Regions from separate parts of the Pantoea sp. X-Soil-YNGN-785 genome, predicted to be linked through region 2. Evidence: predicted binding sites of a transcription regulator. Region 2 holds the regulator's gene; the other holds the start of a gene.

Region 1 (16,188 bases), 650 kb from region 2:
TCCGGCTTCCTGATGCCCAACCAGGCGTTTAAGAAGATGTTCGGCGGCTCGGTGGATGACAAATATAACAACACCTTCTCCAGCGTGACCTTCTCCGGCGGCCATGAGCAGGACATTCTGGGCGTGCTGAACAACCAGTTTGATGGCGCGGTCACCTGGACTTCACTGGTCGGTGACTACAACAGCGGCTACACCTCTGGCGCGTTTGGCCGCCTGATCCGCATGGACCATCCGGACCTGATGAAGCAGATCCGCATCATCTGGCAGTCGCCGCTGATCCCCAACGGGCCGGTGCTGGTCAGCAACAAGCTGCCCGCTGACTTCAAAGCGAAAGTGGTGTCGGCAATTAAAAAGCTGGATAAGGAAGATCACGCCTGCTTCGTGAAAGCGGTGGGTGGCCAGCAGCATATCGGTGAGGCGACGGTCGCTGACTATAAAAGCATTATCGATATGAAGCGTGACCTGATGAAAGGCAGCCGCGGCTAAGCCGACGATGCCCTGACTTTCCCCGCCCAGGCGGGGAAGGCGGGACGCGGCAACCCCGCCTGCGTCCCGCTGCTTTAGCGCCGGAGAACCCCCCTTGACCGACTTCGAACACTATTACCAACGCATCCGCCGCCAGCAGAAACGTGACACGCTGCTCTGGTCACTGCTGCTGGTGGCGCTCTATCTGGCGGCCGGGAGAGTGGCAGAATTTAATCTGCTCACCGTCTGGCAGTCACTGCCGCACTTCTTCGACTATCTGCACGAAATCCTGCCGGTGCTGCATCTGCCGCTGCTGTTTGCCGACGGTAAGACCGAAGGCTCGCTGGCTTACTGGGGCTACCGTCTGCCGATTCAGCTGCCGCTGATCTGGGAAACGCTGCAGCTGGCGCTGGCTTCGACGCTGGTGGCCGTCGCCCTGGCAGCGGTACTGGCCTTTTTTGCCGCCGATAATACCCAGACGCCGGTCAGCGTGCGAATAACGATTCGCGCCTTTGTTGCCTTTCTGCGCACCATGCCGGAACTGGCGTGGGCGGTGATGTTTGTCATGGCGTTTGGCATCGGGGCGATCCCCGGCTTTCTGGCGCTGGCGCTGCACACCGTGGGCAGCCTGACCAAGCTGTTTTACGAGGCGATTGAGTCGGCGTCGGATAAGCCGGTGCGTGGCCTGGCCGCCTGCGGTGCCAGTAAGCTGCAGCGGATGCGCTTCGCCTTCTGGCCGCAGGTGAAACCGATTTTTCTCTCCTACAGCTTTATGCGGCTGGAGATTAATTTTCGCTCCTCCACCATCCTCGGACTGGTCGGCGCGGGCGGCATCGGCCAGGAGCTGATGACCAACATCAAACTGGACCGCTACGATCAGGTGAGTATTACGCTGCTGCTGATTCTGATCGTGGTGTCGCTGCTGGACACGCTATCCGGCCAGCTTCGTCGCCGTGTCACAGGAGATCGGACATGATAAGCCACGTACCGGATGTCGCACTGCTGAAGCAGCAGCATCGTGAACTGTTCGCCGCGCAGCCGCGCTATCTGCGCCGCATCGGGCTGATGGCGCTGGCGGTGCTGCTCTATTACCTCTTTTTCTTCTCGGTATTTGGCCTGGAGTGGTCGCGCCTGCTGATGGGCTGCCAGCAGCTGGGGCGCTATTTCCTGCGGATGTTTGTCTGGCACGACTTCCTGAACTGGCCGTTTGGCTACTATTTTTCACAGGTGGGGATCACTTTAGGGATTGTCTTTGCCGGGACGCTGACGGCCTCGCTGCTGGCGCTGCCGCTGTCGTTTCTGGCGGCGCGCAATGTGATGCACGATCGCGCCGCGAAGCCGCTGGCGTTCCTTGTGCGGCGTCTGTTCGATGTGCTGCGCGGTATCGATATGGCGATCTGGGGACTGATATTCGTGCGTGCGGTGGGGATGGGGCCGCTGGCCGGGGTACTGGCGATTATCCTGCAGGATGTGGGACTGCTCGGTAAGCTTTATGCCGAAGGGCACGAAGCGGTGGAGCGCTCACCCAGTCGCGGGCTGGGTGCGGTCGGCGCCAACAGCCTGCAGAAACACCGGTTCGGCATCTTCACCCAGTCATTCCCGCAGTTCCTGGCACTGAGCCTTTACCAGATTGAGTCCAATACCCGCTCTGCGGCGGTGCTGGGCTTTGTCGGTGCGGGTGGCGTCGGCCTGGTCTACGCCGAGAACATGCGGCTGTGGAACTGGGACGTGGTGATGTTCCTGACGCTGATCCTGGTGGTGGTGGTCATGGTGATGGATGTGATCTCCAGCCGCCTGCGTAAGCGCTACATCAGCGGCAAGCCGGTGCCGCTGTGGCAGCCTGCTGCGCGCGATTAAGCCGTTCACTGCGCTGCCAGGCGCGCTGGAGCGCCTGCACCAGCTGGACCTGCTGCCAGGGCTTCGCCAGTCGCTCACACAGCGGCAGCGTCACCGGCTGGTGACGCAGATCCTGACCGCTGATCAGCAGCGTCGCCAGCTGCGGCCAGCTCTGCTGCGCCTGGCGGATCACTTCCGCGCCATTTATCTCGCCGGGCAGCATCAGGTCGCTGATCAGCAGGTCGATATCGGGCGTCTGGCGCAGCAGCGCCAGCGCCGCTTCACCGTCGCCACACTCCAGCGTCAGATACCCCAGCTGGTGCAGATGCTCACACAGCGTCTGGCGCACCGCCGGTTCATCATCCAGCACCAGTATCAGCCGGTTGTTCGCTGCCTCTGCCTCGGCGGGCTTTGGCGGTGGCGGGGCGATGACGGCAGTGGCAGCGGCTTCCGCTGCGCGCGGCAACAGCAGACGCACCGTAGTGCCCTGGCCCGGCGCAGTTTCCAGTTCAATCTGCCCACCTGACTGCCGCACAAAGCCGTAAACCATCGACAGCCCCAGTCCGCTGCCGCTGCCGGTGGCTTTGGTAGTGAAGAAGGGCTCGAAAACCTGCTCGCGAACGTCGGCGGACATGCCGCAGCCGCGATCAATCACCTCAATTGTGACCCGGTCACGTTTTTCATTCCCTTGCGGCTGGTGCTGATTCCGGATACGCAGCCGGATTTCGCCGCTTTGCTGATGCATCGCATCACGCGCGTTTACCACCAGATTCATCAGCGCATTCTCCAGCTGGCTGGCATCAATCCAGGCCAGCCAGCCGGGACGCTGCGCATCTATGATCAGCTGCTGTCCCGGCAGCAGCGAGTGCTGCAGCAGCCCCTGCAGGTTATCCACCAGCGTGACCACCGACACCGCGCGCGGATAGAGCGCCTGCTTACGTGAAAACGCCAGCAGGCGCTGCGTCAGCTGGGCCGCACGGTCGGCCGCCTGCCGCGCCCGTTCTATCCGGGTGGCCAGCGGGCCGGGCATCAGCTGGCCTTCGGTCAGCGCCAGACTGCCGATAATCACCGCCAGCAGATTGTTGAAGTCGTGCGCCAGGCCGCCGGTCAGCTGGCCGACTGCCTTCATCTTCTGGCTGTGCTGTAGCGCCTCCTCCAGCGTTTTACGTGAGGTCCGGTCCAGCACGGTATTGACCATGCCGCGCCGCGGGATCGGGCTGAAGCGCAGCTCCAGCGTCCGGCCATCGGCCAGCCGGATCTCCTGGGGTTCACCGGGATCGTGCAGATCGACCGCCAGCGGGGCCAGCAGTTGCTGATAGTGGACGCCGCGATGCAGCTCACGCGGCGCGATACCCAGCAGCTCCGCATACTGCGCGTTCCACACCACCAGCTGGCCGTTGTTATCGAACAGGGCAAAGCCGTCGCGCATCGCCAGAAACGTGGACTCAAGCTGGTTGCTCTTCTCTTTCAGCAGACGTGAGGTGTGGGCCAGCGAGGCGGTATTGCGGGCAAAGACGTTAAACGCCCGCGCTAGCTCGCCCAGCTCATCGCGCCGTTGCAGTCCAGGCACGCTGACGTTCTGCTCACCCTGTGCCAGCCGCGTCATCGCCCCGGCAATCGCCGTCAGGCTCGACCCAAGATTGCGATAAATATAGATACCGGCATAGCCGGTGATCGCCAGCGCCAGCAGCACAAACAGCGCGATAAAGCCGATGATCGAATCGAGTTCGTGGTGGGTGGCCTGGGTGCGCGCCTCGCTCTGCAACGCGACCTGCTGCACCGACGCATTGATATCGTCGTTCAGCATCGCCACCAGCGCTTTAATCCGGTAGGTGGCGTAGGCGATCGCCAGGTCACTCTGCTCCAGTGCCTCCGCCAGCGGCAACAGGCGCTGCTGAGTCACCAGCAGCCGCTGTACCTGCTCGCCGGTGACACCCGTCAGCGGCACCGTGCGCCACTGCGTCATGATCTGCTGAAGCTGCTCAATCACGGCGATGGGCGAGGGCGTACGGATGGCGATGGTGATCAGTCGTTCGGTCTGCTCGCGCAGTGCGGCATCCGGCCGCGTCCGCTGTTCCCGCTGCACCCGCTGGTCGATATGACTGAGCAGAATCTGCGTTTGCCACAGATCGCTCAGCATGTTGTTGCGCTGCAGATGCCGCTGATGGCTGTTCAGCAGCAGGCTGTTAATCGTCTGCTCCAGCATCAGGCTGCGGGCGCGGATCCGGGCGATGCGCTCCGGCTGACGAGCCGCCAGCGGCGCACTCGCCAGCAGGCTCAGCGACTGCTGTAACGCCTGCTGATTCTGCTGCAGCCGCTGTGATTCGCTCTGATACTCCAGCGCCCCGACCACCTGCGACAGCCGCACGGCCGCCGTCGCGACGTTAGCGGTGTCGCGTGCCAGCGCCAGGCTGCCGTTCATATCTGCCAGCGTCTGCGCCTGTGCCTGCTCCTGAATCGCCCCGGCATGACGAAAGCCGACGATCGCTACCACGCTCACCATCAGCGTGACCAACACCACCAGCAGATTGAACATCAACAGGCGGCCACGCGCCCCGGCCTGCCACGGATAACTGTGCTGCATCCCACGACCTCTTCTTCACGGCAACCGTGGGCCGAGTATAGGAGCGTGACGTCGGGCATTTATGACAAATATGAATGGCCGCTGACATTTTCCGTTTATCTGGCGTTGCTTAACTGGCGGCTATCCACAGTCCGCAGGAGCAGGGCGATGACAGCCACACCGATACTGGAAATGCGGGGCATTACCCGACGCTTCGGCAATTTTTATGCCCTGAAGGGCGTCGATCTCACGGTGTATCCCGGTGAGGTTCACGCGCTGATGGGAGAGAACGGCGCGGGTAAAAGCACACTGATGAAGATTCTGGCCGGTGCCTATACCGCCAGCAGCGGGGAAATTCTCATTGAAGGCAAGCCCTATACGATTAAGGGGCCGAAAGAGGCGCTGGCTGCCGGGATCACCCTGATTTATCAGGAGATCAACCTGGCACCCAACCTGACGGTGGCGGAGAACATTTTTCTGGGTAGTGAAATCGCGCCCGGCGGGCTGGTGAAGCGGCGGCAGATGGCCGAAGAGGCGCAGCGGGTGATTGACCGGCTCGGCGCGCAGTTCAGCGCCTGGGATCTTGTCAGTCGTCTGAGCATCGCCGAGCAACAGCAGGTCGAGATCGCCCGCGCACTGCAGCGCAACAGCCGCATCCTGGTGATGGATGAGCCGACCGCCGCGCTCTCAAACCGTGAAACTGAACAGCTCTTCGCGCTGATTAAACGGCTGCGCAGCGAAGGGATGGCGATCATCTACATTAGTCACCGCATGGCGGAGGTCTATGAGCTGTCCGACCGCGTCAGCGTGCTGCGTGACGGGGAGTATGTCGGCAGCCTGACGCGTGACCAGCTCAACGCCAGCGAACTGGTGCGGATGATGGTCGGGCGGCCGCTCAGCGACCTGTTTAACAAAGACCGCGCTATCCCGCTGGGCGACATCCGGCTGGCGGTGAATCATCTGACCGACGGCGGCAAAGTGCATCCCAGCAGTCTGGCTGTGCGGGCAGGGGAAATTGTCGGGCTGGCCGGGCTGGTGGGTGCGGGGCGCAGCGAACTGGCGCAGCTGATCTTTGGCGTGCATAAGCCGAAAGAGGGCGAGATCTGGATCGACGGCGAGAAGGTCACCATTCATTCGCCGCGCGATGCGATTGCGCGCGGCATCGGTTTCCTCACCGAGAACCGCAAAGAGCAGGGGCTGTTTCTGGAGATGGCGGCGCAGGAGAACATCGTGATGGCGACGCTGGAGCGCGACGCCAGTTACGGGATGCTCAACCGCCGCAAAGGGCAGACCATCGCTACGGAGGCGATCGCCTCCCTCAATATTCGTGTACCGCACGCTCAGGTCCGGGCGGGCGGCCTGTCAGGTGGCAACCAGCAGAAGCTGCTGATCTCGCGCTGGGTGGCGATTGGTCCGCGCATTCTGATCCTTGATGAGCCGACGCGCGGCGTCGATGTCGGCGCGAAAAGCGAGATTTACCGCATGATGCAGGAGATGGCGCGGCAGGGCGTGGCGATTTTAATGATCTCCAGCGAACTGCCGGAAGTGGTCGGCATGAGCGACCGCGTTTACGTGATGCACGAAGGCACCATCGTCGGTGAACTGGAGGGCAGCCACATCAGTCAGGAAAATATTATGACGCTGGCAACCGGTGCGCACAGCACGTCAGCAGGCGAAATCTGAGGAGACCACCATGTCACAACTGGCCCGCACTAACGCGCCGACGCTGAAACGCGCCCTGATGGGTGATCTGCTGCAAACGGTAGGTATCCTGCCGATTCTGATCCTGATCGTGGCGGTGTTTGGTTTCGTTACGCCGAACTTCTTTACCGAAGCGAACCTGCTGAATATCACCCGCCAGGCGTCGATCAATATCGTGCTGGCGGCGGGCATGACCTTTGTCATTCTGACCGGCGGTATCGACCTGTCGGTAGGGTCAATGCTGGGCACCACGGCGGTAGTGGCGCTGGTGGCGTCGCTGGATCCGATGCTTGCCTCGCTGACCATTCCGATGGCGCTGGGCGCGGGTCTGGTGATGGGGCTGTTCAACGGTATCCTGGTCGCCTGGGCCGGATTGCCTCCCTTTATCGTCACGCTCGGCACCTACACCGCGCTGCGCGGGGCGGCTTATCTGCTGGCGAACGGCACCACGGTGATTAACTCCGATATTAACTTTGAGTGGATTGGTAACGGCTATCTCGGGCCGGTGCCGTGGCTGATTGTGATTGCCTTTGCGGTGATCGCCATCTGCTGGTTCATCCTGCGCCGCACCACGCTGGGCGTTCATATCTACGCGGTCGGCGGCAACATCCAGGCGGCACGTCTTACCGGCATCAAGGTTGGCGTGGTGCTGCTGTTTGTCTACGGCATGAGCGGCCTGCTGTCGGGACTGGGCGGCTTAATGAGCGCCTCGCGGCTCTACAGCGCCAACGGCAACCTCGGCGTCGGCTACGAGCTGGATGCGATTGCGGCGGTGATCCTCGGCGGCACCAGCTTTGTCGGCGGCATCGGCACCATCACCGGCACCCTGATTGGCGCACTGATTATCGCCACGCTGAATAACGGCATGACGCTGATGGGCGTCTCCTATTTCTGGCAGCTGGTGATCAAGGGCGCGGTCATCATCATCGCAGTCCTGATCGACAAATACCGCACCCGTCATCATGTGAGCTGAGGCTTAAAAGGGCGGATGCGCCGTGTCGCCGCCGCCACCCAAAAACGCCATTAAGCGGTTGGCACCTTGAAAACAGCAGGAGAAGGTCTATGCGTTTTAATCCGATTGTAACCGGGCTGCTGGCGGCAACGCTGTTCAGCACCGGCCTGGCTCAGGCAAAAGAACTCAAATCTATCGGCGTCACGGTCGGCGACCTGGCTAACCCCTTCTTCGTGCAGATCACTAAAGGCGCAGAGATGAAGGCGCGTCAGCTGGCGGGCGATAAGGTCAATGTCACGCTGGTCTCCAGCGGCTACGACCTCGGTCAGCAGGTCGGCCAGATTGATAACTTTATTGCGGCCAAAGTCGACATGATTATCCTCAACGCCGCGGACTCCAAAGGGATCGCCCCGGCGGTGAAGCGGGCGCGTGACGCCGGTATCGTGGTGGTGGCGGTTGACGTGGCCGCCGATGGCGCCAATGCGACCATCACCTCCGATAACACCGAGGCGGGCGCAATGGCCTGTAAATATATTTCTGACCGCCTGAAGAACAAAGGCAACGTGGTTATCATCAACGGACCGCCGGTTTCAGCCGTACAGAACCGTGTTGAAGGCTGCATGAACGAGCTGAAAACCCATCCGGACATCAAGCTGCTCTCGTACAACCAGAACGCCAAAGGCAGTCGTGAAGGCGGACTGGAAGTGATGACCGGTCTGCTCTCGGCTAACCCGAAAATTGACGCCGTGTTTGCCATCAACGACCCGACAGCGATTGGCGCGGACTTAGCCGCGAAACAGGCGCAGCGCAGCGAATTCTTCATCGTGGGCGTCGATGGATCGCCGGACGGGGAAGAGGCGCTGAAGCGTAAAAACTCGCTGTTTGTCGCCACCCCAGCCCAGGATCCGCAGGTCATGGCGGCCAAAGCGGTCGAGATTGGTTATGACATCCTGCAGGGCAAACCCGCGCCGGATAAACCGGTGCTGATCCCGGTGAAACTGATCGATCGTAATAATATCGGCAGCTATCAGGGCTGGACGGTGAAATAAGCGTCAGGGCGGCACCTTCGGGTGCCGCTCTCAGGAGGCCACCATGCAACGTTCAGAGGTTAATGACTACCTGCAGCATACACGCGAGTTTTTCCGCCAGCAGGATGTGCATCTGCCGCCGTGGGCCGATTACAGCGTCAGCCAGCGTGCGCAGGATCGCGACGTGATACAGGAGATTCTGGCGCTACGGCTGGGCTGGGATCTCACCAGCTTTGACGCGGCAGATTTTATGCAGACTGGCCTGACGCTGTTTACGCTGCGTAACGGCTCGCCAGGCGGACAGCCGTGGCATAAATCCTACGCCGAGAAGATGATGCACGTGCGCGAAGGGCAGCTGACGCCGATGCACTATCATCCGCGCAAGATGGAAGACATTATCAATCGCGGCGGCGGCAACCTGATTGTCGAACTGCATAACCGCGACGGCGACGGGCTGGCTGACACGCCAGTGGCGGTGTCGCTGGATGGCCTGCGCCAGATCCATGCTGCCGGAACACAGCTGCGACTCTCTCCGGGTGAAAGCGTGACGCTGGAGGCGGGCGTCTGGCACAGTTTCTGGGGCGAAAACGGCTTCGGCGACGTGCTGGTGGGTGAGGTATCGATGCCCAACGATGATGAAAATGACAACGTGTTTCTGACGCCGCTGGCCCGTTTCAACCCGCTGAATGAAGATGAAGCGCCGCGCTGGCTGCTGTGTAATGACTATGCGAACGGCTTTCTGTGAGTTGCCCTCCACTGAGCGCAGAATGGCAGGGCGCATCAAGTTCGCTTACCTGTCATGTTTCAGTGCCGGTCAGCCTGAGTTTTCTGATGCTGCGTGCGGGCGGTTCACCGAACAGGCGCGCATATTCCCGGGTAAACTGCGTCAGACTCTCGTAGCCCACATCTGCCGCGACGGCGGCGACATTGCCGGGCCGCAGCACCAGCGCTTTGCGCGCCTCATAGAGCCGGAGATGTTTTTGATACTGCAGCGGCGAAAGCCCGGTGCTGGCCCGAAAGCCACGATGGAAGGCCGACAGACTCATGCCCGCCATCGCTGCCAGCGTCTCAATGCGAAACGCGGTAGCATAGTGCGCGCGCAGCCAGACCAGCGCCTTTCTGATCTTCGCAAAATGCCCGTTTAACTCTGCTGCCTGACGCAGCACGCCGCCCTGCGGACCCAGCAACAGCCGGTAAAGCATCTCGCGCTCCACCAGCGGCGCCATCACCGCGATCTCCTCCGGTTTTGTCAGCAGGCGCACCATCCGCAGCCAGACATCCGCCAGCGCATCATCCACCCTGTTAACCGAAATGCCTTTGTTCGTAGCGGGAAGAGCGGTCACAGGCATCTGATGCAGCAGATCGCTGATGGCGGCGAAATCGAGCGTCAGACGTACGGCGAGATAGGGCGAGGCTTCGCTGGCTTCAGTGATGTCGCCAGTGGCGGGCAGATCGAACGACGCGGTAAACATTTCACCTGCGGAATAGCGGATGGATTGTGCGCCCACCTGCAGCCTTTTTTCTCCCTGCAGGATCAGGCTGACGAACGGTAGATAGATTTCTGGCGGCAGAGCCATCGGCTGGCTGACGCGATAGAGATCCACGCGCGGAATCGTCGTCGCAGTGAGGTCGTCTGCCGCGCACGCCAGCACTTCATCTCTTAACGCTTCAAGGCCTTTCATATTGCGTGACTCCGGCGGATTCAGCGCCTGACAGAAGAAAAGCAGGAATGGGCAAATTTTAGGCAGGATTGCAGCCGCCGCGCAACCGGCTGAGGATTATTCTCGCTCTCTGGTCTTTGAGCAGGATGGTATGAAATGAAAATTGAAGAAGCAGTGATCATGATTACTGGAGCATCGTCGGGGATCGGTGAAGCCACGGCGCGTGCGGCGCTGCAGGCGGGTGCGCGGGTTATCTTACTGGCACGACGCAAAGACCGACTGGATGCTCTCGCGGATGGATCAGGCAAAGCGCTGGCAGTAGCCTGCGATGTGACTCAGCCTGGCCAGATTGCAAACGCCGTCAGACAGGGGCTGGCACGCTTTGGCCAGATTGATGTGCTCATCAATAATGCTGGTCAGGGGCTGTACGCGGCGGTTGAGGAAATAGAGGCGGCGGATTTCAGGGCGCTGCTTGAGCTGAACCTGATTGCCCCGCTGATGATGATGCAGGCGGTGATCCCACCAATGCGGCGGCAGGGCGCAGGGCGCATTATCAACGTCAGCTCCGGGGCGACGCTGGCAACGTATCCAGGGTCGGCGGCCTATACCAGCTCCAAAGCGGGGCTGAATATGCTCTCCGGCGTGGCGCGGCTGGAACTGGCTGAGGCCGGGATTACGGTTTCCACGGTGTATCCGTTTATGACCCGCTCAGAATTTTATCAGTCGGTGAAGTTGGGACAGGAAGCCGCGATTGCGCAGGCTGAGCAGAGCGCCGCATTCGCGCACGCGCCTGAGCGCGTGGCGGAAAAAATTCTGGCAATGGTTGAAAGCGGAGAGGCACAGGGGGATCTGGTGCCGCGTGCCTGGGGCGGAACGTATGACGACTGAGGTGAGCACGCCTGTCACTGGCAGGCCGCTCAGAATGACTCAGGCGATCTGGCTGGCGCGCGGCGCGATTTCCGGTTTCATTACGTCAGCGGAAAAGACGTAACCCAGCCCGCGAATGGTGCGGATCAGGTCAGGCTGATGCGGGTTGGTTTCAATTTTGCGGCGCAGTCGCATAATCAGCACGTCGATGGTGCGGTCAAACACATCGAGACTTTCACTGTGGGTCAGCTCCAGCAGCTGATCGCGGGTCAGCACCTTACGGGCGTGACGCACCAGCGCGCGCAGCAGGCTGTATTCTCCCTGGGTCAGCGGCACCAGTTCGCGCTGCGGATTAAACAGCTGGCAGCGGCCATCGTCCAGTTGCCAGCCGCCAAACCGCCAGCCCGCCGGTTCAGGATCGGCCTGTGCAATACGCCCGCTGCGACGCAAAGCGGCACGGGCGCGGGCCACCACCACGCGGGGATTAAAAGGCTTGGCGATGTAGTCGTCTGCGCCCATCTCCAGACCCACCACCATCTCCGCTTCGGACCCCATACCGGTCAGCATAATCACCAGTACCTCGGGTCGCTGACGCTGGAGCTGCTGCAACACCAGCAGCCCGTTGGTATCGGGCAGCATCATATCCAGCATCACCAGCGATATCTCCGGGTGCTCGCTGAGTATCGATAGCGCCTCGCGTCCCTGATGACAGCGGTAGACCGTTAACAGATGTTCACTTAACGCATCCTGCAGGACGTCGCAGACAGCAGGATCATCATCCACCACCAAAATCGCTGGCTTCATGGCGCGGCCTCAATGTTACGAAAGAGTTAATTCTGGAGTCTACACAGGCCAGAGAAGGTTGCTGAAGCAGCATGCTGAAACGTGACCCGCTTCGCCTGTGAGAGTCTGGAAGCGTGCGCTGGCGCAGAGTTTTTGGCGGTTGCTGATTTGCCGCAGGAAAACGATTGCGCGGGATCGGTGCATTGCACCATAATCGCGCCCTGTTTTGATTCGGAATCTTCTTAGGCGTGTCCGGCTCTGCCAGGTAATCGATTGCGTCGGCAGATGGCATGGCAATTGCTTTGGGCAGTGGGTAACGCAGGGATTTCAGGCGGTTCTGGCACGCAAGTATGCAGCGGCCGGTAACCCTGTCCCGGAAACAGAATAATCAGCATACAAACCCCTTTGGCAAGAGAGACGGCTGTCTCCTGTATCGAGAGATGATGATGTTAGAAAAACTATTCAAACTCAAAGCGCATAACACCACGGTTCGTACCGAGATTATCGCCGGGATCACCACCTTCCTGGCGATGGCCTATATTCTGTTTGTGAACCCGAGCATTCTGGGCGCAACCGGCATGGATAAAGGCGCGGTGTTTGTCGCGACCTGTCTGGCGGCGGCGATTGGCTGCGTGCTGATGGGGCTGATCGCTAACTACCCGATCGCGCTGGCACCCGGCATGGGACTGAACGCCTTCTTCACCTATACCGTGGTGCTGCACATGGGCTACACGTGGCAGGTTGCGCTGGGCGCGGTGTTTCTCTCGGCGGTAATTTTCTTCGCGATGTCGCTGTTTAAAATCCGCGAGTGGATTATTGCCAGTATCCCGCTGCCGCTGCGCGCCGGGATTGGTGCAGGTATCGGGCTGTTCCTGGCGATTATTGCCCTGGAAGGGGCGGGCATCGTGGTCGATAACCCGGCGACGCTGGTGGGCATTGGCGATCTGACCAAACCGGGTCCGCTGCTGGCGATGCTTGGCTTTGTGGTGATCGTGGTACTGGAAGCGCGTCGCGTGACCGGTGCGGTGCTGATCGGCATCCTGCTGGTGACCTTTATCTCGATGGGCATCGGTCTGTCGCCGTTCGCGGGCGTCTTCTCTGCGCCGCCGTCGATTGCACCGACCTTCCTGCAGCTGGATATCGCCGGGGCATTTAACGTCGGCCTGATCAGCGTGATCTTTGCCTTCCTGTTTGTCGATGTGTTTGATAACACCGGCACGCTGCTGGGCGTGACTAAACGTGCCGGTCTGGCGGATGAGCAGGGCAATGTGCCCAAGATGGGGCGTGCGCTGATTGCCGACAGTGCGGCTGCACTGTTTGGTTCACTGCTCGGCACCTCGACCACCACCAGTTATGTGGAATCGGCGGCGGGCGTGAGTGCCGGTGGCCGTACCGGACTGACAGCGATCGTGGTGGGTGTGCTGTTCCTGCTGGCACTGTTCTTCTCGCCGCTGGCCTCCAGCGTGCCGGTTTACGCGACTGCGCCTGCGCTGCTGTTTGTGGCGGTATTGATGGCATCGGGACTGGCAGATATCGACTGGAAAGATATCACCACGGCCGCGCCGGTTACCGTGACTGCGCTGACCATGCCGCTGACCTATTCTATTGCTAACGGCATCGCGTTTGGTTTTATTACCTGGACGCTGGTGAAGCTGCTGAGCGGTCGTGCGAAAGAGGTGAATGCGGCGCTGGTGATCCTGTCGATTCTGTTTGTGATTAAGCTTGGGTGGTTAAGTGCCTGATGGGTGCCTGGCGGCGGGGTGAGTTTCGCCTCGCGACGGGCAGGTATGAGCGGGGTACGCGTTGCAGCGGGCTGGCTTTGAGCAGGTTTCGCCCGCCAGGCGATGGGGAGTTTCAGGTTGCCCATGCAGGCGGACGCGTCAAGGGGCGGACGCCCGCCCCTTAACAATCCCGGCGTCCGGCAGCCTGCGCGCCCCGCTGTGCGGGGTGCCTTCGTCACGCCCTGCGGCCGAAGGACCGTCCGGACGCGCTATCCCTGGCGCGAACCGTCCTTTCGCCGACGTCCTGTCGACTCATCCTCGCCTCCGGTTGTTCCTCAGCGCTACGGATGCCTCTCACCAACCCCCGCCTGTGATTTCTTTTTGTTTTCTCTGGTGCTGTATTGTCTGCAGACCTGAAAAGCCAAAGCCAAAGCCAAAGCCAAAGCCAAAGCCAAAGCCAAAGCCAAAGCCACAGCCACAGCCAAAGCCAAAGCCAAAGCCAAAGCCAAAGCCAGAGCCAAAGCCAAAGCCAAAGCCAAAGCCAGAGCCAGAGCCAGAGCCAATCCCGGAAACGTAAAGCGATAACGTGCCAACACAGAAAGAAGAGATAACAGCGAGGGGCAGGGAGGCCATCTGAACCGCTGAGCGGATGAGGGATTTCAGGACGAGCGACAGGGATGTCGCGAAGAGGCGGGTTCGCGCCAGGGATGGCGCGTCCCGGCGGTCCGTGAGAAATCCTGAAGAAGCGAAGGGACCGCGAAGCGGCGGTGAAGCAGGCCGGAGCCGGGGGTCAAGGGGGCGCGGCGACTGGCGCCCCTTGTCGGTCGCCTGCAGAGGCGATACTGAAACTGCCCAGCTGATCAGGCGAACGAAACCCCTCTCAGAGCCCGTTCGCGCAGCGAACATCCCAGCATCAGCTCTTCTGCCAGCCCGTTCGCGCAGCGAACAAAACTCCCCGAGCCAGCGGCGATACACCTACCGGAAAGGCGGCTCATTAAACGTCCGCAACTTACGTGAATGGAGCTTGTCACCCTCGGCGCGCAACAGCTCAACCGCATGGATACCAATCTGCAGATGCTCTGAAATCGCCCCCTCATAGAAGCGGTTTGCCTGACCGGGCAACTTGATCTCGCCGTGCAGTGGCTTGTCGGAGACGCACAGCAGCGTGCCGTACGGTACACGGAAACGATAGCCCTGTGCGGCAATGGTGGCGCTCTCCATATCGACCGCTACCGCGCGGCTCAGGTTAAAGCGCAGGGCCGATGCGGAGTAGCGCAGCTCCCAGTTGCGATCGTCGGTGGTCACCACGGTGCCGGTACGCAGGCGCTGTTTCACCTCTTCGCCTGGCATGCCGCTTACCGATTTGGTGGCGTCATACAGTGCGCGCTGCACTTCGGCAATGCTTGGCACCGGGATGTCTGGCGGAAGCACACTGTCGAGTACGTGATCGTCACGCAGATAGGCGTGGGCCAGCACATAGTCGCCGATCCGCTGGCTCTCGCGCAGACCGCCGCAGTGACCAATCATCAGCCAGGCGTGCGGACGCATCACCGCCAGATGATCGCAGATGGTTTTGGCATTCGACGGGCCGACACCGATATTAATCAGCGTGATGCCGCGACGATTAGGTGAGGTGAGATGCCAGGCAGGCATCTGATGCTTCTTCCACGCCAGATCAGAAAGCATCGACTCGCTGTCGGCGGTGTCGGCCGTCAGCACCACGTCACCCGCACAGGCCAGGCTGTCGTAAGGGGTGTTGGGATCGCGCACCTGCTCAATTGCCCAGCGCACGAACTCATCCACATAACGGGTGTAGTTGGTGAACAGCACAAACGGCTGGAAGTGCTCTACGCTGGTGCCGGTGTAGTGACGCAGGCGGGCCAGCGAAAAGTCGGTGCGCAGCGCGTCGAAGTGCGACAGCGGAAATTTGGCGTCGGCGTGGAACAGACCGTCGGTGGTCTCATCGCCAATCTGTGACAGCTCGGTAGTCGGGAAGTGGCGCGCAATACTGGCGCTCATGGTGCGATCCAGCGACAGATCGGAACCGTCGATCACGTAAGGATAGGGGATCTCCTGGCTGGACGGCACCACGTCGATCTCCAGCTGATACTCCTTCTCCAGCATTGCCAGCTGTTCCGAAATATAGTGGCGCAGTAACGCCGGACGGGTAACGGTGGTGCTGTAACTGCCGGTATGGGTAAAGCGGCCCCAGGCACGCGTGCGGTTCTGCTGCGGACCTTCACCGTGCCAGGTGATGCGCAGCTCCGGGTAAACAAAGAGTCCTTTTTCCCGTTCCGCGGCATCGGGCAGCGTTCCGTTTTCGGTAAACACTTTAATTGCCGCACGCAGCGCATCAACGGCACCATCGTAAAGGCGTTCGAGTTCATCCAGCGCCTGCTGGCTGGTCAGGTTTTTCCGTAGTGTCGGCATGGTTTCTCCTTCCATTTTTTTCCGCAATTTGCCCCAAGCTTAGCGGGTTTGTTGCAGAGATTGGTGAAGAATCTGTGATCGCCTTTTTTTTGCGCTAACGAAGCGCGTAATCTGACCAGTGCGGCATTGAGCCGGAACGCACATCATTAAAATTCGGTAAGAAAATCTTTATGATCGAAAC
Region 2 (16,188 bases):
TCCGTCAGAAAGTGCGCGATCTCTTCCCGGGCGCCATCATTGGTGCCGGTGCTTACACCGTTGAGAAAGCGGATGATCTGATTGGTCGCGGTCTGATCGATGCGGTTGCATTTGGTCGTGATTACATTGCTAACCCGGATCTGGTTGAGCGTCTGCAGCAGGATGCCCCACTCAACCCACAGCGCCCGGAAAGCTTCTACGGCGGCGGCGCGGAAGGTTATATCGACTACCCGACACTGTAATCTGTTTGGGCTGCCGTCCGGGACGATGACGGCAGCCATTATTCAATGGCGATTTTCATCGCTATACTTAGCGCCTGGGTCATCCGGCGATGGCGTTTTATTTAAAAGAGGATGTTATGCGTTTACTTCATACCATGCTGCGCGTTGGCGATCTGCAACGTTCAATCGATTTCTACACCCGTGTGCTGGGCATGCGCGTGCTACGTCAGAGCGAAAACACCGAATATAAATATACCCTGGCGTTCGTAGGCTACACCGACGAAAGCGAAGGTGCGGTGATCGAGCTGACCTACAACTGGGGCGTTGATAAATATGACCTCGGCGATGCTTATGGTCACATCGCGCTGGGCGTCGATGACGCAGCAGCAGCCTGCGAACGTATCCGCAAAGATGGCGGCAACGTGACCCGTGAAGCGGGCCCGGTTAAAGGCGGCTCCACCATTATTGCCTTTGTTGAAGATCCCGATGGCTACAAAATCGAGCTGATCGAGAACAAAGATGCCGGTAACGGCCTGGGCAACTAAACCTGCCCCTCAGCCCGCCTGACCCGGTGGGCTGAATCCCTTTCTCTGCGCTTCATCTGCTGCACCCGTCCCCGTTTTTTGCCATAATACGCGCTGCCCTTTTTCTGCAACGAGATCCTGATGTCTGAATCGAATTCCCCTAATGCACTCAATCAACGTTTCCGTGGCTTCTATCCGGTGGTGATCGACGTTGAAACCGCTGGTTTCAACGCGCAAACCGATGCGTTACTGGAGATTGCCGCTATCACGCTGAAAATGGATGAAGAGGGATGGATTCAGATTGACCAGACGCTGCATTTCAACGTCGAACCCTTTGTCGGCTCGCTGCTGCATCCGGAAGCGCTGGCCTTTACCGGTATCGATCCGAGTAATCCGCTGCGCGGCGCGGTGAGTGAATATGAGGCGCTGCACGCCATTTTCAAAATGGTGCGCAAGGGCATTAAAGATAGCGGCTGCAATCGCGCCATTATGGTGGCGCACAATGCCACGTTTGATCTGAACTTTATGTCAGCGGCAGCAGAACGTGCCAGCCTGAAGCGCAATCCGTTTCACCCGTTTGCCACCTTTGATACCGCAGCGCTGAGCGGACTGGTGCTGGGTCAGACGGTGCTGGCGAAAGCCTGTATTGCGGCGGGAATGGAGTTTGACAGTACGCAGGCGCATTCAGCGCTCTATGACACTCAGCAGACGGCGACACTGTTCTGCGAGCTGGTGAACCGCTGGAAACGGTTAGGTGGCTGGCCTCTGCCCTTCGCCGGGGGCGACGCAGACGCCACGACATCCGCATAAGGGATGCCACAATGAAAGAGGCCGACATAATGTCGGCCTTTTTTTATTCTGCTTCTTTAAATTTTTCTGCGGTCTCTTTGATCAGCGACTGCAGTTCACCACGCTGTAACATCTCGACGATGATGTCGCATCCACCAACCAGTTCACCATCCACCCATAGCTGCGGGAAGGTCGGCCAGTTAGCGTATTTCGGCAGCTCAGCACGAATGTCCGGGTTCTGCAGAATATCCACGTAAGCAAAACGCTCACCGCAGGCTGACAGCGCCTGCACCGCCTGTGCAGAGAAACCGCAGCTTGGCAGTTTCGGGGAACCTTTCATGTACAGCAGGATCGGGTTTTCTGCGATCTGGCGCTGAATTTTTTCTACAGTACTCATAATTGCCTTCCTTAATTCGTTACTTCGTGTTTGTTTATTGTAGCGACTTCACAGCGTGACTGAAAATGAGATTTTGCTCCCTGCCCGATTAAATGACCATCATTGTTAAGTCCCGTGCGCAGGACATTTAACTTCAGGTATTAACAGCTGGTAACAGTTTAATAATTCGTAATAATTCCGTTGGTATAACATGCTGAAAATGTTCATTTTCAGTGCAATCACGTGGGCTGCAAAGATTAACATTAAAAGGCATTACAGTTTTTAAGCGAACTGGACTAGAATGGCCTGGGCACTGATCCTGGATCAGATTAATCTCAACTTTGTCGCGGTGCGTAGTGGCCCTGACAACTTAACTAATTAATGGACTATGCGTTTAATCATTACGCTTTTTATGCTGGCCTTTGCGCAACTGTTTTTCAACATCGCCGCTGCGTCGCCTCACGCGCCGGTGAACGTCAATACGCATAAAGCAGAGAAAAAGAGTGCGCGCGACGATGAACGCCGCAAGCGTCGCCCGGTAAAAACGGTGACGAAAAAAACTCGTCTCAGCCCTGACCAAAAACTTAAAACGAAAAAACAGAAAAAAGTCGAACTCACTGCTAATCAGACGCCTGCTAAGAAGACCTCGCTCAAAACCGCCCGTATCAGCAAAAGCAAAGAAAAAAATAAAGAGAAGAAACGCTATGGGCATCAGCGCCAGCTGAAAACCGCTGAGGTCACCACCCGCGAGCCAGGCACGATTAAAATGAGCAAATCCCACCGCCAGCGCTATCAGAAGGCGCGTGAGACTGCAATGACCAAGCTGATGGGGCAGTTGGGTAAACCCTATCAGTGGGGCGGCACCTCTCCACATACCGGTTTCGATTGCAGCGGTCTGGTCTGGTATGCCTATAAAGACCTGGTGAAATTTAAGATCCCGCGTACCGCTAACGAGATGTATCACCTGCGTGACGCCGCGCCGATCAAGCGTGAGTCGCTGGAGAAAGGCGATCTGGTCTTCTTCCGTATTAATGGCCGCGGCACAGCGGACCACGTCGGCGTTTATTTGGGCGATGGCAAGTTTATTCAGTCGCCACGTACCGGCAAAGATATTCAGATCAGTGCATTAGGGGAAGATTACTGGCAGCGCCACTATATTGGTGCCCGTCGGGTGATGACGCCGAAAACGATACGCTGAGCAGCAGAACAGTCAGAAAAAAGCCGGGATAATCCCGGCTTTTTTTATTAGTGCAGAATGGCAGTAAAACTAAAGGCCACAATCATCAGCAGACAGCCGACAGTGGTCATCAAAGCCAGTTTCAAATCGGTACTCATTGCTTGCTCCTTAGTCACACACTTTGCAGGGATATGGCATTTTCCCACAGGGTCCGGTAAAAATCTCGTTTTATCCGTTCAGCCTTGTTAGAATCCCGCCTTTGTTGCGCAACGCGCGCAACCCTGATTCCGTTTGCGCATCTTTTCTGGCGTTTTTTCTCCGCCAGCGGCCTGTTTACCGGCCAGAAAAGCCGCATTTTTGCGGAAAAAACCCTGAGCAGACGCAAACGTTTAACATTACGCTTATCATAGAGTTAGGTAAGCACTGGAGTCCGATTTTCATGGCAACAATTAAAGATGTGGCGAAACGCGCTGGCGTCTCAACGACCACCGTTTCGCACGTCATCAATAAAACCCGCTTTGTCGCTGAAGAAACACGCGAGGCGGTCTGGCAGGCAATTAAGGAACTGCACTACTCGCCAAGTGCTGTGGCGCGCAGCCTGAAAGTAAACCACACCAAAACGCTGGGCCTGCTTGCCACCTCCAGCGAAGCGCCCTATTTCGCTGAAATTATTGAAGCGGTTGAAAACCACTGTTTTGACAAAGGCTATACGCTGATTTTGGGTAATGCGCATAACGATCTCCAAAAACAGCGCGCCTATCTCAGCATGATGGCGCAGAAGCGCGTCGATGGTCTGCTGGTGATGTGCTCTGAGTATCCGGACGATCTGCTGCAGATGCTGGAAGAGAACCGCAATATCCCGATGGTGGTGATGGACTGGGGCGAATCGCGCGCCGACTTTACTGATACAGTTCTCGATAACGCCTTCCAGGGCGGCTATCTGGCGGGACGTTATCTGATTGAACGCGGACACCGTGATATTGGTGCTATCCCCGGTCAGATGGAGCGCAATACCGGCGGCGGACGCCATGCCGGTTTTCTGAAGGCGCTGGAAGAAGCGGGTATTCAGCCGCGTGCCGAGTGGATTGTACAGGGTGACTTTGAGCCGGAGTCAGGCTATCAGGCGATGCAGCAGATCCTGTCACAGAAACAACGCCCTACGGCGGTGTTCTGCGGCGGTGACATCATGGCGATGGGGGCCATTTGCGCCGCCGACGAGATGGGTTTGCGCGTACCGCAGGATATTTCGATCATCGGCTATGACAATGTGCGCAACGCCCGCTATTTCGCCCCTGCCCTGACCACGGTGCATCAGCCAAAAGCCCAGCTGGGTGAGAAAGCGCTGGATATGCTGCTTGACCGCATCACCAGTAAGCGCGAAGTGTCACAAACGATTGAAGTCCATCCGACGCTGATTGAGCGCCGTTCAGTGGCAGATGGTCCGTTCCGCGACTATCGCCGCTAATCCTCGCTTAACCACTCCTGATTAAGCGTTTGCGCATCACCCAGATAGCTGAGCAACCAGCCTGTCGCCGGTGATGCGCGATCTTCTGCCCAGCTGACGCAACAGGGGCTATCCGGAAATGCCACCGGCAGCGTCAGTTCGACCAGCTCGCCGCTGTCGAGCAGTGGTCTGGCCAGATGACCCGGCACCATCGCCACACACAAGCCTGCCTGCACGCACTCCAGTCCGGTTTGCCACTCCGGCACCACCAGCCTGCGCTGGTTATCCAGCGTCCATGTCATACGACGCGGCAGTGCGCGTGATGTATCTTCCAGCACCAGTGACGGCCAGCTACGCAGCGTGTCATCATCGATCTGGTTCGCCTGAGTCAGAGGATGATCGGGCGCGACCACGCAGCGCCAGTTGAGCGTACCCATATCTCGAAATGCAAACCGTCCGCCTACCGGAATCGCCTGGGTGGCCCCAATCGCAACTTCCACCCGACCGTCGGCCAGTGCATCCCAGACGCCGTTAAAGACTTCATAGCTGATGATCAGTTCCATATCGGGGAAGTGGCGATAGAAGTCTTTGACCAGCTGCCGGGTGCGTTGAGGTTTGGCGATGCGGTCAACGGCAATGCTGAGCTGCCCGCGCCAGCCGTTGGCCAGCTGCTGACACTGACGCCGGGTGGCAAGCATTTTTTTGATGACGCTGCGCCCTTCCCGAACAAAATGTTCGCCTGCTGGCGTCAGCACCACTTCGCGATGCTGGCGTTCGAACAGCGGCACTGCCAGCCAGTTCTCCAGCTGACGCACCGTGTAGCTGATGGCAGAGGGCACCCGATGCAGCTCCTGAGCAGCGGCGCTGAAGCTGCCCCCGCGGGCGACCGCGTCAACGACCTCTAATGCATATTCTGACCACATAATCTGCCTTCAAAAATTTTAACAGCAATCGGCAAATATTACCGTTTCACAGCGGCAAACGCACCTTTTACACTCTGCCGCGTTCATCCTGCAAAAATGAGAATGAGATGTTGTCGAATAAAGGATTTATGCCCTACCTTGCCCTGCTGAGCATGCTCGGCTTTTTAGCCACAGATATGTACCTGCCCGCCTTTGGTGCGATGCAGCAAACGTTTAATACCTCGCCGGGCCTGATCAGCGCCAGTATGAGTCTCTTTCTGGCGGGTTTCGCCTGTGGGCAGCTCTTCTGGGGACCGCTTTCCGATCGCATTGGACGTAAACCGGTGCTGCTGGCCGGACTGGCCATGTTTGGCATCGGCTGTGCGGGCATGCTGTGGGTGAATGATATCACTCTGATGCTGGCGCTGCGCTTTGTGCAGGCGATTGGCGTCTGTGCTGCGGCCGTGAGCTGGCAGGCACTGGTAGTGGATCGCTATCCTGCCGCGCGCGCTAACAAAGTCTTTGCCACGATTATGCCGCTGGTTGCGCTCTCCCCGGCGCTGGCCCCGTTGCTGGGTGCCTGGCTCATCGGCCATTTCCACTGGCGTTCGATTTTCCTGGTGCTGACGCTGATTGCGGTGGCGTTGATTCTGACCACGCTGCGCCTGCCCACCGTACGCCAGGAAGCACGCGAGAAAGGAGCCCAGCCTGGCTTTTTCACTCTGCTGAAATCACGGGTTTACAGCGGCAACGTGCTGGTCTACTCCGCCTGTTCAGCCAGTTTTTTTGCCTGGCTGACCGGCTCGCCGTTTATTCTGGCGGATCTGGGCCTTTCACCCGCCGATATCGGCCTGAGTTATGTGCCCCAGACGCTCGCCTTTTTGATTGGTGGATTCGGCTGTCGTGCCCTTCTTAACCGCTTTAATGGCGCTCAGCTGTTACCGTGGCTGCTGGGCATTTACAGCCTGAGCATTCTGGCGCTGTTTGCCGTCGCGCTGTCAGGCGGCAGCACGCTGGTGAGCCTGATGGTGCCGTTCTGCGGTATGGCGCTGGCTAACGGTGCGATCTATCCAATCGTGGTTTCCAGTGCGCTGACGCCCTTCCCGCACGCCACCGGTAAAGCGGCCGCATTGCAGAACACTTTACAGCTAGGACTCTGCTTCGCTGCAAGCCTGGCAGTCTCTGCCGGATTAACGCATGCACTGTTTACCACTACGCTGATGATGACGGTGACGATTCTGCTGGCGCTGGTGGGTTACGTCATACAGCGTACCGCAAGCGCACAAACTGTTGTTGCCTCCGCGCAACCTGCCTGCCAGGATAATCACTGACACACTGACTTTTTCGTTAGCCTCCTAACAATAAGTCATTGAATATTGACCCGCGTGAGCATATACTCATCCGGGTCAACAAATCTGTAATAAATCAACAATATAATAACGTAATAATCTGATTGGCACCCTGTTGCCGGGACGGTATTCGCGCGCGTTATTCTTACCCAGACCGACCTGCTGCAGGCTAGTCCAGTCCTCTGTATCACACAGTCAACCGGTGTGCGGAGTCATCCGTACCGTTTCTCAATGCCTGACGAAATTGACTACTCTTTGTTCAGGTTCAGATTGGACAGGTGGTGGAAAAGCTATGAGTTCATCTTATGCAGAAGCAGTGAGCCCTGAAGAAAACCATTGGTATCGCATCGTCCACGAGATGCTGGAAAAAGCGGATATTGAAATTAATGGTTCACGTCCCTGGGATATTCATATTAATCATCCCGGCTTTTTTAAGCGTGTTCTGCAGGAGGGATCGCTTGGGCTCGGTGAGAGCTATATGGATGGATGGTGGGAGTGCGATCGGCTGGATATTTTCTTCCATCAGGTGCTGAAACATAAACTCGATCAGCAACTCCCGCATCACTTTAAAGATACGCTGCGCATTGCCGCTGCCCGCTTAACCAATCTGCAGTCGAAAAAGCGGGCCTGGATTGTCGGTAAAGAGCATTACGACCTGGGTAACGATCTCTTTTCACTGATGCTCGACCCCTATATGCAATATTCCTGTGGCTACTGGAAAGAAGCTACGACCCTGGCGACGGCGCAGGAAGCCAAGCTGGATATGATTTGCCGTAAATTAGCGCTGGAACCTGGAATGTCGCTGCTGGATATCGGCTGTGGCTGGGGCGGACTCGCGGAATTTGCCGCACGTCATTATGGCGTCAACGTGCATGGCGTGACGATTTCCGCCGAACAACAGAAACTGGCGCAGCAGCGCTGTAGTGGATTAGACGTCACGATTCTGTTGCAGGATTATCGCGATCTGAATGAGCAGTTTGATCGCATCGTTTCAGTAGGCATGTTCGAGCATGTCGGGCCGAAGAATTACGCCACCTATTTTGATGTGGTTGATCGTAATTTAAAGCCTGACGGAATTTTTCTGCTTCACACCATTGGCGCGATTAAAACCGATATGAGTGTCGATCCCTGGATCGACAAATATATCTTCCCCAACGGCTGCCTGCCTTCAGTGCGTCACGTGGCGGATGCCAGCGAGCCGCATTTTATTCTGGAAGACTGGCATAACTTTGGGGCCGATTACGACAAAACGCTGATGGCCTGGCATGAGCGCTTTTTGCAGGCCTGGCCGGAGCTGGCTGATAACTATGGCGAACGCTTTAAGCGGATGTTCTCCTATTATCTTAATGCCTGTGCCGGCGCCTTCCGCGCGCGGGATATTCAGCTGTGGCAGATTGTGTTCAGTCGCGGTGTTGAGGGCGGATTACGGGTGGCGCGGTAGGGAGTGTCAGTTTGTTAAGAGGGTGATCCCGTGCTGAAGGTTTTAAAAAACTGGCCTGTTTTGAGAGTGGAACTGCATAGGGAACACAGTCAGATCGGAAAGTCGCAAAACCCGTCATCCCTGACATGCTCGGCCCGCGCGATTACGCACCTCATCCCTGAGGTGCGCCCGTTGCCGGGCCAACGCGTTGCGTTGTTCAAAAACGCTCCCGGCGTTTTTGTCCCAGTTGCGGAACGCTTTCCTCTTCTGACTGTGTTCCCTGCGCTTCGGGCTATTATACTGCTGCCAGAATCACACGATTTGGCTTTCCAGCAGTCTTTGCGGGTTATTAACTCTCGGCGGCAGGCTGGCCGGTCAGCATACTCATTGCCGCCGCGGCATCGCGCTGGGCTAACACCCGCTCAACGGTCTCTACGATTGCCTGTGTGTGCGGATCGATCTCAATGTTGACCCGGTCGCCAAAGGTCTTCGCGCCCAGAGTCGTACGCTCCAGCGTTTCCGGAATCAGATAGACGCAGAATTTGGTCTTCGTCACATCACCTACCGTCAGGCTTATGCCGTCGATGCCGACGAAACCTTTATGCAGAATATATTTCATCTGCATCGGATCCTGGATTTTAAACCAGACTTCGCGATTGTGTTCTGACTGGATAATCTTGCAGATTTCAGCGGTGGTCATAATATGACCTGACATCAGATGACCGCCTATTTCGTCGCTGAATTTCGCTGCACGCTCAATATTCACCACATCGCCCTGGCGTAAATCACCAAGGTTAGTCACGCGCAATGTCTCTTTAATTAAATCGAAACTGACGCGGTCACCTTCGATTGCCGTTACGGTCAGGCAGCACCCGTTATGGGCTACGGATGCGCCCAGCGCCAGTCCCGGCAGGAGCTCTTCCGGCAGTCGGACAGTGTGGGTACGAAACAGTTCTTTTTCTTCAATGGACACGATTTCTGCGGTGCCCTGCACAATACCGGTAAACATAGTCTTTGCCTCTGCGAAGTTTACGCTAGTTTATCACAGCTCCGGTAGGCTGATAGATTTCAGCCCACCTCACCCCATTAATGGGGTTCAAAACGCATTGTGTGACAAAGATTGGCGAATTCTGTTACCCCGGTTACACTGGTTCGCGCTATTCCCCGGGCTTTTCTGCCCTTTTAATTCATTTAATAAGTCAGGTGTTAACGTGCAGAAGTATTTAACAGAAGCGCGTCAATTGCTGGCCCTTGCGATTCCGGTCATCCTTGCTCAGGTGGCCCAAACCGCAATGGGATTTGTGGATACCATTATGGCCGGCGCAGTGAGCGCCACGGATATGGCCGCCGTTGCTGTCGGCACCTCTGTCTGGCTTCCGGCCATCCTGTTTGGTCATGGTCTTCTGCTTGCATTGACGCCCACCGTTGCGCAACTTAACGGTTCAGGCCGCCGCGAACGCATCGGCGAACAGATCCGCCAGGGCTACTGGCTCGCCTTTTTTGTCTCACTGCTGATTATGGTGCTGCTGTGGCACGCCGGTTATCTTATCCGGGCGATGCATGACATCGATCCCGCGCTGGCGCTTAAAGCCGAGGGCTATCTGCACGCCCTGCTGTTCGGCGCGCCAGGCTATCTCTTCTTTCAGGTGCTGCGAAATCAGTGCGAGGGGCTGTCGAAAACCAAACCCGGCATGGTGCTGGGCTTTCTGGGCCTGATGTTTAACATCCCGCTGAACTATGTCTTTATCTACGGCCACTTCGGCATGCCCGCGTTGGGTGGCGTCGGCTGCGGCGTGGCAACGGCATCGGTCTACTGGGTGATGTTTATCTGCATGCGCTTCTGGGTACGCCGGATGGGCAGCATGCGCGATATCCGGATGGAGAGTCGCTGGTCGCCGCCTTCGCGTCCGATTCTGAGCCGCTTAATGACGCTGGGATTGCCGGTAGCACTGGCGTTGTTCTTTGAAGTCACGCTGTTTGCCGTTGTGGCTCTGCTGGTGTCGCCACTGGGCATCGTTGACGTGGCTGGCCACCAGATTGCGCTGAACTTCAGTTCCCTGATGTTTGTGATGCCGCTGTCGCTGGGTGTGGCGACCACCATCCGCGTCGGTTATCGTCTGGGCCAGGGCTCTACCGAGCAGGCAAGAGTCGCCGCCTGGACCGCCCAGGGTGTGGGCATCAGCATGGCAGCGCTGACCGCCATTTTTACCGTCACGTTTCGTCATCAGATTGCCCTGCTCTATAACGACAACCCCGAAGTGGTCACACTGGCGGCACAGCTGATGCTGCTGGCAGCGATTTATCAGTTCTCGGACTCGATACAGGTGATTGGCAGCGGGATCCTGCGGGGATATAAAGATACGCGCTCGATTTTCTTTATTACCTTTATCGCTTACTGGCTGCTGGGACTGCCCGCTGGCTATCTGCTGGCGCTGACCGACTGGCTGGTGCCCCGGATGGGACCAGCGGGCTTCTGGTGCGGCTTTATTATCGGTCTGACCTCGGCGGCGGTCATGATGATCTGGCGCATCAGGCGTTTACAGCGGTCACCTGCGGAAATCATCCTGGCTCGCGCGGCGCGATAACCGTAAAAGCGGGTTATTTATAGCCCGCAATGACGAAAAAAACGACGGTTAGCACAGTTGCTGCTCAGTCATGGCGAAAAAACTATTTTCCCCTTGCCAGGCTTCTGCGCTGCCGTTAATATTCGTCCCCGCTGTCGCCCTGACAGCATGTTGCGCTCTTAGCTCAGTTGGTTAGAGCACCACCTTGACATGGTGGGGGTCGATGGTTCGAGTCCATTAGAGCGCACCAAGTGCGTCCGTAGCTCAGTTGGTTAGAGCACCACCTTGACATGGTGGGGGTCGGTGGTTCGAGTCCACTCGGACGCACCAATATTCAGTATGCGCTCTTAGCTCAGTTGGTTAGAGCACCACCTTGACATGGTGGGGGTCGATGGTTCGAGTCCATTAGAGCGCACCACTTTCAGAATTTCTTCAGCTTGCGCAACTCTCCCTTTTATTGATCTGCATCGCTTCCCCCTCTGCTTTTTGATTGGTTTTCGCATACTTAGCGTCTATACTGTCCCGCGTTGCTTACTTGAAAGGTTTCAGCGATCACGTGCTTACTGCGATAACTCAAATGATTTGCGCAACAACAGCGTGGTGGTTACCAACCGTAACCGCACAACTTCCCTGCACGCCTGGCCTTCGTCACCTATTCTTACTCAGTACTGCCCATTTCAGTCTCAATCAGAATTTTCACTTCGATGCGCTGCCATCGGATTTCGCCCTTATTCATCCATCACAACTTACAGAAAATCCGTCATGAAAAAGACTAAAATCGTTTGTACAATCGGCCCGAAAACCGAATCCGAAGAGATGCTGACTCAACTGCTTGAAGCGGGCATGAATGTTATGCGTCTTAACTTCTCTCACGGCGACTACGCCGAGCATGGTCAACGCATTACTAATATGCGTGCTGTCATGCAAAAAACCGGTCGTCAGGCGGCTATCCTGCTGGACACCAAAGGCCCTGAAATCCGCACCATGAAGCTGGAAGGCGGCAACGATGCGGCGCTGAAAGCAGGCCAGACCTTTACCTTCACCACCGACCAGAGTGTGATCGGCAACAGCGAGCGCGTTGCGGTGACCTACCCGGGTTTCACAGCCGACCTGAAAATTGGTAACACCGTGCTGGTCGATGATGGCCTGATTGGCATGGAAGTGACCGAAGTCACCGAAAATACCGTCGTGTGTAAAGTCCTGAACAATGGCGATCTGGGTGAGAACAAAGGCGTTAACCTGCCAGGCGTCTCCATCCAGCTGCCTGCACTGGCTGAAAAAGACAAGCGCGACCTGATTTTTGGTTGTGAGCAGGGCGTAGACTTTGTTGCCGCCTCGTTCATCCGCAAGCGTTCAGACGTGCTGGAAATTCGTGAGCACCTGAAACAGCACGGCGGCGAGCATATCCAGATCATCTCTAAAATCGAAAACCAGGAAGGCCTGAATAACTTCGACGAAATCCTCGAAGCGTCTGACGGCATCATGGTTGCGCGTGGTGACCTGGGTGTTGAGATCCCGGTTGAAGAAGTGATCTTCGCGCAGAAGATGATGATCAAAAAATGTAATAAAGCACGCAAAGTGGTAATCACCGCGACGCAGATGCTTGATTCAATGATCAAGAACCCGCGCCCTACCCGCGCAGAAGCCGGTGATGTGGCGAACGCCATCCTCGACGGTACCGATGCAGTCATGCTGTCTGGTGAGAGCGCTAAGGGTCGTTATCCGCTGGAGTCGGTCACCATCATGGCGACCATCTGTGAGCGTACCGACCGCGTCATGAAGTCACGCATCGACAGCCAGAGCGACACCCGCAAACTGCGTATCACTGAAGCAGTCTGCCGTGGTGCGGTAGAGACAGCTGAGAAGCTGGAAGCACCACTGATTGTGGTCGCGACCGAAGGCGGTAAGTCTGCTAAAGCCGTACGTAAATATTTCCCGAACGCCACCATTCTGGCACTGACGACCAATCAGACCACCGCACGTCAGCTGATCCTGAGCAAAGGGATTGAGACGCGTCTGGTCACTGAAATCGCCTCAACCGATGATTTCTATCGTCTGGGTAAAGAAGCGGCGCTGGAAAGTGGTTATGGTCAGAAAGGGGATGTTGTTGTGCTGGTATCAGGTGCATTAGTACCAAGCGGAACTACCAACACCGCCTCTGTACACGTACTGTAAAACTCTTTTTTGCCATTATTTTAAAGCGCCTTAACGAGGCGCTTTTTTTATTTCTGCTTAAACCAAATCCCGGAAAATTCCAATCGAAAATAACTATTCAAATACTCTTAATATTAAGGTTAATCCGATTAAATCTCTCTGTTTTCGCTAAATTTTTTTATCATATTCTGGGATTCGCTGCTTCTTTGAGCGAACGATCAAATTTAAGCATCTTCTCATCAAAAATTTATTCTCAACTTAAAAAGCTTTGTGTAATACTTGTAACGCTACATGGAGATTAACTCAATCTAGAGGGTATAAATAATGAATCGTACTAAACTGGTACTGGGCGCGGTAGTTCTGGCTTCAACTCTGCTGGCTGGTTGCTCAAGCAACGCTAAAATCGACCAGCTGTCTTCAGACGTTCAGACTCTGAACGCTAAAGTTGACCAGCTGAGCAACGACGTGAACGCAGTGCGTTCAGACGTTCAGGCTGCTAAAGATGACGCAGCTCGCGCTAACCAGCGTCTGGACAACCAGGCTCACTCTTACCGTAAGTAAGAGTTCTGGTTTAAAAATGGCGCCTTTAAGGCGCCATTTTTTTTGCCCAAAATTCAGTGCCCTTTCAGGCACTCATCCTTTCAGGGCTGCGCAGTTTTACCTCCGGCCTGCCCATCCGGGCTATTCGCGTCCGCAGAGGCACTCTCCAGCCCCGCAGGCGGCACGGTATCACTCTGCACCGGCTCGCCACTGCTGACCAGTACAGGCATGCCTGAGCGTCGCGTTAAGCTGGCTTTAATCAGCGCGCTATCGCTCTTCTCACTCTTCATAAATTTCTTCAGGTCACTGCCGATCGCAATGGGCATAGTCTGCGGATCGTCTTTATCATTACGTGACAGCGGCTGATGCACTTCCACGTAGCGTTTTCCATCCGGCTCCACCACGTACTTCACCGGCTGATTGATGATCTGAACCCGCGTCCCTTTTGGGGCAGCGTTAAACAGCGCTTCAATATCCTCAGAACGCAGACGGATGCAGCCTGAACTGACGCGCATGCCAATGCCAAACTTCGCATTGGTACCGTGGATCAGATACTGGCCGGTGCCACGCGCCAGACGCATGGCAAACTGCCCCATCGGGTTATCCGGTCCAGCGGGTACCACGCCAGGTAATGTAATGCCCTCTTTGGCGTAACGCTTGCGGATGTTCGGGGTGGGTGTCCAGGTGGGATTCGGGATTTTCTGGCTGATCTGCGTCACCATGACTGGCGTTGCTGCCCCCAGCTGACCAATGCCGATGGGATAGACGATGACCTTATCTTCCCCTTTGGGATAGTAGTAGAGACGCAGTTCGGCCAGATTCACCACAATCCCTTCACGCGGCGTATCAGGCAGGATCATCTGCAGCGGCACCGTCAGCTGGGTACCCGCTTTAGGCAACCAGGGATCGGTACCGGGATTCGCCTCCAGCATGCCCAGTAGCCCGACCTGGTAGCGGGCCGCGATTGATTCCAGGGGTTGTTTATCATCAGGAACCTGAGTCAGAACGTTTTCGCCAATCAGGCGACTGTCAGGCGGTGGCAGCGGGTATTCGGTGGCGAATGCGGGTGCAGAGAGCCCAAAGCAGGTCAGCAGCAATGCACCGGCTAAACGTAAAGCAGGTTTCATGCAATTTTCTCGTCAGATAAAAAAACAGACGCCGGATGGCGTCTGTCGAGTGTAACTTAGCTGAGGTTCTGAGCGGTATGGCGAATAGACCGAATCATCGCCTCCAGCCCCTGCGACCGGGTGGGCGTCAGGTGCTGCACCAGGGCCAGTTCGCCAAACCAGTGGCGAACATCCAGCGCCAGAATTTCGGCGGGTGGCAGGTTCTGATACAGACTAAATACAATAGCAATCAGACCTTTAACGATAGCGGCATCGCTGTCACCTTCAAATGCGATGGTGCCATCTGCCTGCGGGGTCATTCTGATCCACACCTGACTCTGACAACCCGAAATCGCGTTTTCCGGCTGGTGTAATGTTTCAGAAGATTCCGGAAGCTTTGAACCCAGTTCGATAATGTAGAGGTACTTCTCTTCCCAGTTAGCGCAACGGTTGAAGTTGCGAACCAGTTTCTCTTTTTCAGGCAAATTCGCCATCAGTGGCTCCGTTAAAACTGTTCAGCCGCCCAGCAGACGATGAATGCGCGTCAAACCGGCAGCCAGACGATCCACTTCCTCTTCACTGTTGTAGAAGGTGAAGGAGGCACGGCACATCGCCGGGACATTGTAGTGCTGCATCAGCGGCATCGCACAGTGATGTCCGGTGCGGATGGCAATACCGTATTGATCCAGGAAACTGCCGACATCGAAGGCATGATGTTTGCCCAGGTTGAAGGCAATAACACCGGCACGTGACTGCGGACCGTAAATCTGAATATCCGGAACGGTGCCCAGCTTATCGAGCGCATAGTTCATCAGTGCCGTCTCGCGCTGATGAATGGTATCCAGTCCCAGCGCCTGCACATAGGCCATCGCCGCGCCAAAGCCGATAATGCCCCCGGTGTTCGGTGTGCCTGCTTCAAAACGCCACGGCGCACTGTTCCAGGTGGTGCCGGTGGGCAGCATGACCTGACCGATCATCGAACCGCCGCCTTCCCACGGTGGCATCTCATCCAGCAGCGCTTTGCGCCCATAGAGAATACCGACGCCATTCGGACCGTAGAGTTTATGGCTGGAGAAGACGTAGAAGTCGCAGCCGATATCCTGCACATCCACTTTGTCATGCATCACGGCCTGCGCGCCATCCACCAGCGTAATCACGCCAGCGGCTTTTGCCTGGGCAACGATGGCTTTAACCGGGTTAACGGTGCCGAGCACGTTTGACACGTGCGTCACGGCCAGCAACCGCGTGCGGCTGTCGATCAGCCCCGCCAGTTGCTCCAGCGCCAGTTCACCGTTGTCATTTAAGGGCAGCACACGCACTTCTGCGCCGGTACGCTGCGCCAGCATCTGCCACGGCACGATGTTGGCGTGATGCTCCATCTCCGTGATGATCAGGTTGTCGCCAGACCTGAGGTTACTGCTGCCCCAGGTATTCGCCACCAGGTTGATGCCTTCAGTGGTGCCTTTAACGAAGATAATCTCTTCCTGGGACCCGGCATTAATGAAACGGGCAGCCTGATCGCGCACGTTCTCCATATCGCTGGTCGCCTGCTGGCTCAGCGTATGGATACCACGATGCACGGCCGCATAGCCGTGCTGATAGAAATGACTCTCGGCGTTAAT

What was found. Region 2 encodes PurR, which represses purine synthesis genes. Its sites were predicted from a motif close to CANGCAAACGTTTGCNTG; they were not measured.
Region 1: the regulator PurR is predicted to act here: its motif matches at 12,031-12,048, upstream of AC6I8E_RS11510 (NCS2 family permease).

The regions. Positions count from the first base shown of each region.
Region 1 covers NZ_AP035942.1:2,455,347-2,471,534, reverse strand. The annotation lists gene phnD (phosphonate ABC transporter substrate-binding protein) at 1-486, shown strand, start outside; gene phnE (phosphonate ABC transporter, permease protein PhnE) at 581-1,441, shown strand; gene phnE (phosphonate ABC transporter, permease protein PhnE) at 1,438-2,322, shown strand; gene AC6I8E_RS11550 (ATP-binding protein) at 2,276-4,885, opposite strand; gene AC6I8E_RS11545 (sugar ABC transporter ATP-binding protein) at 5,033-6,547, shown strand; gene AC6I8E_RS11540 (ABC transporter permease subunit) at 6,558-7,538, shown strand; gene AC6I8E_RS11535 (ABC transporter substrate-binding protein) at 7,628-8,566, shown strand; gene AC6I8E_RS11530 (D-lyxose/D-mannose isomerase) at 8,610-9,290, shown strand; gene AC6I8E_RS11525 (AraC family transcriptional regulator) at 9,343-10,227, opposite strand; gene AC6I8E_RS11520 (SDR family oxidoreductase) at 10,363-11,094, shown strand; gene AC6I8E_RS11515 (response regulator) at 11,134-11,877, opposite strand; gene AC6I8E_RS11510 (NCS2 family permease) at 12,300-13,598, shown strand; gene AC6I8E_RS11505 (hypothetical protein) at 13,932-14,210, opposite strand; gene AC6I8E_RS11500 (AMP nucleosidase) at 14,553-16,007, opposite strand.
Region 2 covers NZ_AP035942.1:1,807,468-1,823,655, reverse strand. The annotation lists gene AC6I8E_RS08450 (alkene reductase) at 1-242, shown strand, start outside; gene gloA (lactoylglutathione lyase) at 359-766, shown strand; gene rnt (ribonuclease T) at 887-1,555, shown strand; gene AC6I8E_RS08435 (Grx4 family monothiol glutaredoxin) at 1,599-1,934, opposite strand; gene AC6I8E_RS08430 (C40 family peptidase) at 2,299-3,108, shown strand; gene cydH (cytochrome bd-I oxidase subunit CydH) at 3,156-3,245, opposite strand; gene purR (HTH-type transcriptional repressor PurR) at 3,527-4,552, shown strand; gene punR (DNA-binding transcriptional activator PunR) at 4,549-5,454, opposite strand; gene punC (purine nucleoside transporter PunC) at 5,562-6,764, shown strand; gene cfa (cyclopropane fatty acyl phospholipid synthase) at 7,075-8,223, shown strand; gene AC6I8E_RS08400 (riboflavin synthase) at 8,552-9,211, opposite strand; gene AC6I8E_RS08395 (MATE family efflux transporter) at 9,414-10,787, shown strand; tRNA gene AC6I8E_RS08390 (tRNA-Val) at 10,940-11,016, shown strand; tRNA gene AC6I8E_RS08385 (tRNA-Val) at 11,020-11,096, shown strand; tRNA gene AC6I8E_RS08380 (tRNA-Val) at 11,108-11,184, shown strand; gene pykF (pyruvate kinase PykF) at 11,529-12,941, shown strand; gene AC6I8E_RS08370 (major outer membrane lipoprotein) at 13,245-13,481, shown strand; gene AC6I8E_RS08365 (L,D-transpeptidase family protein) at 13,562-14,587, opposite strand; gene sufE (cysteine desulfuration protein SufE) at 14,644-15,060, opposite strand; gene sufS (cysteine desulfurase SufS) at 15,082-16,188, opposite strand, start outside.